Regions from separate parts of the Pseudomonas orientalis genome, predicted to be linked through region 2. Evidence: riboswitches for the same ligand, from Rfam matches in the RefSeq annotation. Region 2 holds a riboswitch; the other holds the start of a gene.

What was found. Region 2 has a riboswitch for cobalamin ahead of MRY17_RS16960 (ABC transporter substrate-binding protein). Riboswitches for the same ligand answer to the same signal wherever they lie in the genome.
Positions count from the first base shown of each region.
Region 1: it holds a riboswitch for cobalamin, as region 2 does, so the genes downstream of both, MRY17_RS14235 (CbtB domain-containing protein) here and MRY17_RS16960 (ABC transporter substrate-binding protein) in region 2, are expected to answer to the same signal.

Region 1 is NZ_CP094351.1:3,191,819-3,196,349, reverse strand. It holds gene nfuA (Fe-S biogenesis protein NfuA) at 1-384, shown strand, start outside; gene cobM (precorrin-4 C(11)-methyltransferase) at 494-1,243, opposite strand; gene MRY17_RS14245 (cobalamin biosynthesis protein) at 1,284-1,706, opposite strand; gene MRY17_RS14240 (CbtA family protein) at 1,703-2,407, opposite strand; gene MRY17_RS14235 (CbtB domain-containing protein) at 2,419-2,607, opposite strand; cobalamin riboswitch at 2,706-2,931, opposite strand; gene MRY17_RS14230 (M10 family metallopeptidase C-terminal domain-containing protein) at 3,084-4,531, shown strand, end outside.
Region 2 is NZ_CP094351.1:3,820,128-3,824,658, forward strand. It holds gene MRY17_RS16955 (DNA/RNA non-specific endonuclease) at 1-909, shown strand, start outside; cobalamin riboswitch at 1,031-1,224, shown strand; gene MRY17_RS16960 (ABC transporter substrate-binding protein) at 1,340-2,350, shown strand; gene MRY17_RS16965 (FecCD family ABC transporter permease) at 2,347-3,351, shown strand; gene MRY17_RS16970 (ABC transporter ATP-binding protein) at 3,348-4,112, shown strand; gene MRY17_RS16975 (hypothetical protein) at 4,473-4,531, opposite strand, start outside.

The DNA.
Region 1 (4,531 bases), 630 kb from region 2:
ATCGACGCCTTCAGCGAAGCCTTCCTTGACGACGCGGTAGTCGACTACGCCACCGACCGTATGGGGGGGCAGTTGACCATCAAGGCGCCGAACGCCAAGGTGCCGAACGTCAATGCCGACAGCCCGGTCAACGAGCGCATCAATTACTACCTGCAAACCGAGATCAACCCGGGGCTGGCCAGCCATGGTGGTCAGGTGAGCCTGATCGACGTAGTGGACGACGGTATCGCCGTGTTGAAGTTCGGTGGCGGTTGCCAGGGCTGCGGCCAGGCGGACGTGACCCTGCGAGAAGGCATCGAGCGTACGTTGCTCGAGCGCATCCCGGAGCTCAAGGGTGTACGTGACGTGACTGACCACACGCAGAAAGAAAACGCCTACTACTGAGTAAGGTGTTCACTGCGAACATAAAAAACGGCGCCCGTGAGCGCCGTTTTTTATCGTTTAACTTCAAGGATTTGCAGAATATTCCTAGCGCAGAACATTTTGACCGCGTTTATCCGGGGCGATAGAGGTGAGCATGGCCGGCCCGGTAAAGCGATGACTCGCTGAAGCTGTCATTGGTCAGCACGCGGCCCACCAGGATCAGCGCGGTACGCCGGAAACCTTTTGCTTCAACCTTGGCCACAATATCCTCAAGCGTGCCAACGACCCAGTCCTGGTCCGGCCAGGTCGCCCTGTGCACCACGGCAATCGGGCAGTCCGCGCCGTAGTGTGGCAGCAGTTGGGCAACGATGTGTTCCAGATGACTGACCCCCAGGTGAATCGCCATTGTGGTGCCGTGTCGTGCCAGGCTGTCGAAATCCTCACCGGCGGGCATGTTGGTTTTATCGGCGTAACGGGTCAGGATCACGCTTTGAGCGATATCCGGCAGGGTCAGTTCGGTTTCCAGTAAGGCCGCGCACGCCGCTACCGCCGTGACCCCCGGAATGATCTGGAATGGGATGCCCAGCTCACGCAAGTGACGGATCTGTTCGCCGATCGCGCCGTACAGGCTGGGGTCGCCTGAGTGCACGCGTGCGACGTCATGACCTTTGGCATGGGCCGCCTTGATCAGTTCGATGATCTGTTTCAGGTGCAATTGGGCGCTGTTGACTACCTGCTGCGCCTGATGGCCTTCCAGCACTGCGGCGGGTACCAGCGAGCCTGCATAGATGATCACCGGGCAACTGCGAATCAACCGCTGGCCTTTGACGGTGATCAGTTCAGGGTCGCCGGGGCCTGCGCCGATGAAGTAAACGGTCATGCAAGATTCCTGTTGGAGTGCCCGCGAGCATGAACAATGCTCAAGATCGGGTGCGGTGATTATCCGGGCTGTGGTCGACGCCAGCCAATGCAAAGGTAGCCTGCGCGCTTTTACGGCGAGTGATCAGCAGTCGGGCAGGGGCGCCGGCGAGGTGCTCGGCCAGGGCCAGGGCGGCGCTTTCGGCAACCCCATGACACTGAGTATGGGCAAACGCGACGGCGGATTTGTGGCTCAAGCGGTCCTCATAGGCGCTCAGGTGCTCGGCACTGAAACACAGCAGCGGCACATTCAGGATCTGAGCCAGTGCCAAAAGCCCTGGCTCAGCCTGTTTGCGCTCGATACTCGCCAATGCGCTGATGCGCCGGCGGTCGATTCCGACCTCGGCGAGGGCGCTGTCAACCAGCGCCAGCAGGGCCTGAGCACCACAGCCGCGCTGACAGCCCAGGCCGACGACCAGGGTCATGCCGAGTAGGATTCGTCGCGGTGACGGCGGAACAGCCAGGCGCTGATCAAACCCAGGGCCAGCCAGAACGCAACGTTGGTCAACTGCGACGCGATCTTGAACCGGGTTTCGAGGGCTTGTGGTGCCAGCATCGAATGCACCTCGGGTTGCGGAGCGCCGATCACGTGGGGCACAACAAGAATTGCCACACCCAGCACTTTCAGCAACCCGTTGCGCCCGAACACCAGCAACGCAATGCCCGCAGCCGTCGAGGCGGCGGTGCCGGCCCACCAGATCTGGCGCTGTGCCAGGTCTGCGGCGGCGGTGCCCGGCAACTCCGGCGGCAGGCCCAGGGTGGGAGCCAGTACAAAGGTTGCATAACCGGCCAGGCCCCACAGCAAACCTTGGGCGGTGCGGGTGGGGGCACGCAGGGTATAGAGCCCGGCCAGCATCAGCGCAAACCCGACCGCCACTACCAGGTTGCCACCGGTGGTGGACAACACGCGTTGCCAGCCGTCCTGCGGCTCCCAGGCCTGGGCGTCATGGGCGTGTGCAGGCGTGCCGGCCGCGTTTTCATGCGCAGCCTCGGCGGCTGACGGGGCCTTTTCGAAAGTTTCGGCCTGCAAAATCAGCGGAGCGACCCAGAAACTTTGCAGCAGCGTCAGCAACAGGGCAGCCAAAAGACCGGTGAAACCCGCAGTTTGCGCGATACGCTTGATCATCTCGGCAGGCCTCAGTGGCACGGGAAAGCAGCGCTGTGGCGCGTATCGTGGGCGGCGTTGTGCACCGCCTCGATATGCGAGAAGCCGGCAAAGTACACCAGGCACGCGCCGAGGATCGACGCGCCTATGGCGGCGGTCAGGCGTTGACTCAGGCTGGAGGTGCTGCTGGCGGCGTGCGAGGTGCTGCGGATGATCGACATGGCGCGTCCCTTTCAAGTGTCTTGAGTGAAACGAGCGCATGCAAACGCCGCGAGCCAGGCACGCAGCGTTCTGAACAGCGCCCGCCCACCGCGGGTTTGTTATCTGAATGTGTTCGGGCCGGTCTCCGGGCTTGCAAGGGGCGGCTCTGAAAGAGCCTCCGGACAAGCATCTCCTTCCCATGCACATGCACAGTGGATTTGACGCTTCGCTCGCTTACCGTTGCGGGGGCAGCACCGGACTGCTCATGCCCTCGATCAAGCAAGGCATGGGTCACCGGTTTCCCGTTTCACCCTGTGAAGGGCACCCGAAACATACTGCATAGGAAAACACGCGTATCACTGGCTCGTCAATTAAGGCGAGTCCCGGCGGTGGGGGCGGCAGCAACGGGCAGCCCGGAGCAATATTTCCAATTGGTTTTGCGAAGGCGTCGCGCTTTATTTGCCGTAGTGCTTGTTGGAAGGTAAGCGTCGTGGAAATGGACATCATCGAAAGTGGAGGCTTATTTATGACGAATGTATCCCGAGGCAATGTCAGTCCTGGCTATCTTTACCAATCTGCCGATCAATTACCCAACTCACCCCAGGCGACGCAGTCTCAACCGCCTGACGCCAATGCGCCTGCAATGTACGACGTCACTGCGCGCGCCGACGATCCGTATTATCGCGCCGGCTCGCGCAAGCCTTCACGCTCTCTGGATGAAATGGCTCGCCATATTGACCGGCGTGGTCGAAGGTTGCATGACAGCAACGGCGACGGGGTGTTGCGTCTCTCTTATACGTTCAATGAAGCCTCAGCCAATGAGAGCAAGTTCAACGACACTCAAAAAGACCAGGCCCGGCGCGCCATGCAGTCCTGGGCCGATGTGGCAAACATTACGTTTGACGAAGACACTGTTGGGGCTGAAGGTCGCCTGCGGTTTGTCAACGACAAGACACCGGCCGTTGCGGATGCCGTTTTTTTGCGCTATCAGGCGCGCATTCGGGTGAACTCCGGTTATGCAGATAATCGCGCGCCGACGGTTAACGGCTTTGAACGCCAGACGCTCACCCATGAGATAGGCCATACGCTGGGCGCCGCGCATACCGGCGATTATGATGCCACCCGTGGGCCTGTCGCTTATGAGACGCACGCCGCTTACGCGCAAGACAGTCGTGCCTATTCCGTCATGAGCTATTTCGCTCCGGGCAATACGCACCATGACTTCAATGGTCAATACGCCTCTTCGCCGCTGATGGCCGATATTGCCTGGTGTCAGCGGGTGTACGGGGCCAACCACCACACTCGCAATACCGATACCACCTACGGGTTCAACTCCAATACCCAGCGGGACGACCTGTCATTGAATTCGTCGCGCGACGGTGCTGTCTTCTGCGTCTGGGATGGCGGAGGCAACGATACGTTGGATTTCTCCGGCTATCATCAGAACCAGGTGATCAACCTGCGCGCCCAGTCGTTTTCCGACGTAGGGGGCATGAAGGGTAATGTTTCCATCGCCAAGGGCGTCGTCCTGGAAAACGCCATCGGCGGTTCTGGCAATGACGTACTGATCGGAAATGACGCCGACAACCGTCTCAAGGGCGGAGCCGGCGCGGACCGCATGCGAGGGGGGGCAGGCAGCGACACGTTCGTATACGACAATGCCGGTGATTCGACGTTATATGCGCCTGATCAGTTAGTAGACTTTGTCAGCGGTCAGGACATCATCGATATTTCCTCGCTGTTGCGCAGGCATTCCATCGACTCGCTGACATTCGTCAGCCAGCTCACCGGGCGGGCAGGCGAGGTGGGCGTGGGCTACGATCCGCAGACGAACGAGTCATGGGTAGTGCTCGACCTGACCGGCAATGGCGAAATTGATTTCTACCTCGAGAGCCGCGGCCAAATCGGGCATGCCGACATTGTGGGTGATGTGCCGGTGAGCTA
Region 2 (4,531 bases):
ACTGACCTGTCCTATCGCCCAAGGCTTGCCGACCTTCGCCCACTGCTCACGCCCAGTCCATCCTTGCTGGAGGCCAGGGCCGCGACGCCGCGTGTCACCGCAGCCAAGGACCTGCAGGATCGGCGCGGCTACGCCGAGGATTTTCTCGGCAGCTTCGCGGTGCCCTGGCCCACGCTGGAACCGACCGTGGCAGGCGACGCCCAGCCCGGGCGCCTGGACTACACGCACTTTTCCATCAGCATGTCGCGCGCCCGCCGCCTGGCACTCTATGTCGGCGTCAACATCGACGGCGGCAAGCACGTGGATATCGTGCGCAGCAACGACACCTGGGCCTACGACGGCCGCCTGCCCCTCGACGCCCAGGTGGGCGACGACCTCTACGCCGGCAACGGCCTGGACCGTGGTCATCTGGTGCGGCGCCAGGACCCGAACTGGGGCGACGAGGCGAACACCGCCAACCTCGACACCTTCCACTTCACCAACTGCTCGCCGCAGATGAGCGGCTTCAACCAGAAGACCTGGCTGGAACTGGAGGACTATATCCTCGACAACACCCAGCGCTGGAAAGCCCGCGCCAGTATCTTCAGCGGGCCGGTGTTCGCCGACGACGACCGCCTGTACCGTGGCGTGAAAATCCCCCAGGCGTTCTGGAAAGTCGTGGCCTACCTCAGCGACGACGGCAAACCCTCCGCCAGCGCGTACATGATTGATCAGCGCCGCGAGCTGGATCAACTGGACCTGGTCTTCGGCCCGCTCAAAACCTACCGGCGCAGCGTGTTGCAGATCGAACAACTGACCGGGATCCGCTTCGGCAACCTGGCCGACTACGACGGTTTCAGCAACGAAGAGCGCGCCACCGGAACGCGGATCGAAGCGCTGATCCGGGGGCCGCAGGATATCCGACTCTGAGCACGGCCCACTGTAGGAGCGAGCTTGCTCGCCAAGCACCTTCGAGCACCGCGAGGCATCCGGTTGACCGCGTTATCGTTAACGTCCTTCGCGAGCAAGCTCGCTCCTACAGGCCGTGATCGACTACCATAGCGCCGCCGGTTCCCACACGGGACTAATAGGGAATTCGAAACGCCGCCCGCGACGTCAATCGAAACTGCCCCCGCAACTGTAGGTGCCGAGCCTGCTCCCCACTGCCACTGGACGTCGTCCGGGAAGGCCGGAGCCTGGCGACGACGCATCAGTCAGGAGACCTGCCGGCCAAGTGACTCACTAACCGGCGGGGTGTCCGGGAAGGCCATCCTTGCGCTGCCCGGCCGGCGGCGCGCGTGGGTGTATTTCCGAACCGTCCCTGCCCTGCTTCACCGACGGTTCAAACGGAGACTGCCCCATGCTGCCACGCGTTACGGCCCTGATCATCGGCCTGGGTGTCTGCGCCCTGGCCCAAGCCGCGCCGACCCACTACCCGCTGACCGTGGAAAACTGCGGCAGCCCCATCACCTTTGCGCAAGCCCCCGCGCGCAGCGTGACCATCGGCCAGGCCGCCACCGAGATGCTGTATGCGCTGGGCGTGGGCGATAAAGTGGTCGGCACGTCGCTGTGGTTCAACGATGTACTGGCGCAGTACAAGGCGCAGAACGACAGCATCGAGCGTCTGGCCAATAACGAGCCGAGCTTCGAGGCGGTGATCGCCAAGCGCCCGCAACTGGTGGCCGCCGAGCTGGAATGGGTGGTCGGCCCCCAAGGCGTGGTGGGCACCCGCGAACAGTTCCATGAACTGAATATCCCCACGTACCTGCTGCCCTCCGACTGCGAAGGCAAGGACAACCTGGTGGGCGCCGATGGCACGCGGCTGGAGCCGTTTCGCATCGAGACGATCTACAAAGGCCTCAGCCAACTGGCCGAGATCTTCGACGTGCAAGCGCGCGGCCAGCAACTGACCGACGAACTCAAGACGCGCCTGGCCAAATCGATCGCCACCGCGCAGGGCAAAGGCTTGAAGCAGGCCAGCGCGCTGGTATGGTTCTCCAGTGCCGAAATGGCCAGCGACCCTTACGTGGCCGGCCACAAAGGTGTTCCCCAATTCATGCTGCAAACCCTCGGCCTGCGCAACGTGGTGCAGTCCGATGAAGAGTGGCCCGCCGTCGGCTGGGAGACCATCGCCAAGGCCAACCCCACCTTCCTGGTGATCGCGCGCATGGACCGCCGCCGCTACCCCGCCGACGACTATGAAAAGAAGCTGGCCTTCCTGCGCAGTGACCCGGTAACGCGCAACATGGACGCGGTGAAACACAACCGCATCATCATCCTCGACGCCCTGGCACTGCAGGCCAGCCTGCGCACCTTCGACGGCCTGGAACAACTGGCCGCCGCCATCGACGGCTACGACCTGCCGCAATGATACGAACCCTGCTCGCCCTCACGCTGCTGCTGATCGCCCTGCTTGCCGGCGTGGCCATCGGCGAAACCGCTATCTCGCCGCAGGTGGTGCTCCAGGTGCTCGCCAACAAACTGTGGGCGGCCAGCTACGTGCTCGACCCCATCGACGAAGGCGTGGTGTGGAACTACCGCCTGACCCGCGCCCTGGTCGCCGGTGCCTGTGGCGCGGGCCTGGCGACCTGTGGAGTGATCCTGCAGTCGTTGCTGCGCAATCCGCTGGCCGACCCGTATTTGCTCGGCATCAGCGCCGGCGCCTCGACCGGTGCGGTGCTGATTGCCTTGCTCGGGGTGGGCGGCGGTTTGATTTCGTTGTCGGCGGGCGCCTTTGTCGGCGCCATGGCCGCGTTCGCACTGGTGATCCTGCTGGCGCGGGCCAGCGGATCGTCCAGCGGCACTGGCCAGATCATCCTCGCCGGCATTGCCGGTTCGCAGTTGTTCAATGCGCTTACCGCGTTCCTGATTACCAAGTCGGCCAGCTCCGAACAGGCGCGCGGCATCATGTTCTGGCTGTTGGGCAACCTCAGCGGCGTGCGCTGGCCGTCGGTGTGGCTGGCGGTGCCGGTGGCGGTCGGCGGGCTGATGGTGTGCCTGTGGCACCGACGTGCGCTGGATGCATTTACCTTCGGCACCGATTCGGCGGCCTCGCTGGGCATTCCAGTGCGTCGCGTGCAGGTCGTGCTGGTGGGCTGCGCGGCGGTGGTGACGGCGGTGATGGTGTCGATTGTCGGCTCCATCGGGTTTGTCGGGCTGGTGATCCCCCATGCCGTACGCTTGATGCTCGGCTCCGGGCACTCGCGCCTGCTGCCGGCCAGCGCCCTGGGTGGCGCCTTGTTCCTGATCGCGGCAGATGTGCTGTCGCGTACCTTGATCAAGGGTCAGGTGATACCGGTGGGCGTGGTCACGGCACTGGTGGGTGCGCCGGTGTTTGCGCTGATCCTGATCGGCCGGAGAAATGCACGATGACTGTACTGAGCTGCACCGGCCTGGGCTTCAAGGTGCGTGACGCCGAATTGCTGCGCGATATTCACCTGGATGTGCAGCAGGGCGAAACCCTGGGTATTGTCGGACCGAACGGTTCGGGCAAATCCACCCTGCTCAAGTTGCTCGCCGGTTTGCGCCCCCCGGCCAGCGGCGAGGTGCGCCTGGGCGGCAAGCGCCTGGGTGAGCTGTCACGCCGCGCCATCGCGCAACAGTTGGCCGTGGTGGAACAACAGGCCGACACCGACGACGCCATTCGCGTGTTCGATGCCGTGGCGTTGGGCCGCACGCCGTGGCTGTCGGCGCTGAGCCCGTGGTCGGATGAAGACGACCGCATCGTGCGCCAGGCCCTGCACGACGTGGACGCCACCCACCTGAGCCACCGCGCCTGGCGCAGCCTCTCCGGCGGCGAACGCCAGCGGGTGCACATCGCCCGCGCGTTGGCCCAACGGCCCCAAATCCTGTTGCTGGATGAACCGACCAATCACCTGGATATCCAGCATCAACTGACGATCCTCAAAGGTGTGCAGGGTTTGCCGGTCACCACCTTGATCGCCCTGCATGACCTGAACCAGGCGCTGACCTGTGATCGCCTGGCCGTGCTGGACCGTGGGCGCCTGGTGGCGCTGGGCACGCCGCTGCAGGTACTGACGCCTCAGCGGTTACACGAGACATTCGGGGTGCAGGGGCACTACCTGACGGACCCGTTCGACGGCGCGCACATCCTGCGCCTGCGCTGCAACTGAAACGCTGTGACGGCGGCACAGCTGGCAGTGATCCAACTGTGGGAGGGGCTTGCCCCCGATGAGGGCGTGTCAGCAAAAGCATCAGTAACTGACCCACCGCCATCGGGGGCAAGCCCCCTCCCACATTGTTCGCGTTTTCAATGCCTGGATTCGGCGGCGGCGGTTGAGATGCAAGACTGACGGCGTTCGACGCTGGGGAAGGCAATACCGTTAAATGTGGGAGGGGGCTTGCCCCCGATGGCGGTGGGTCAGCTGAAAAATAGGCTGCTGACACGCCCTCATCGGGGGCAAGCGCCATCCCGCAGTTGGGTCATCACACGCCAGTGCATAGGGGTCGTCTGCCGAACCGGGCTTTAAGGCTTATTGCACCTTGATCCGAGTGATTCCCATCACCTGCGCCTGCTCCAGGATGTCCGCCG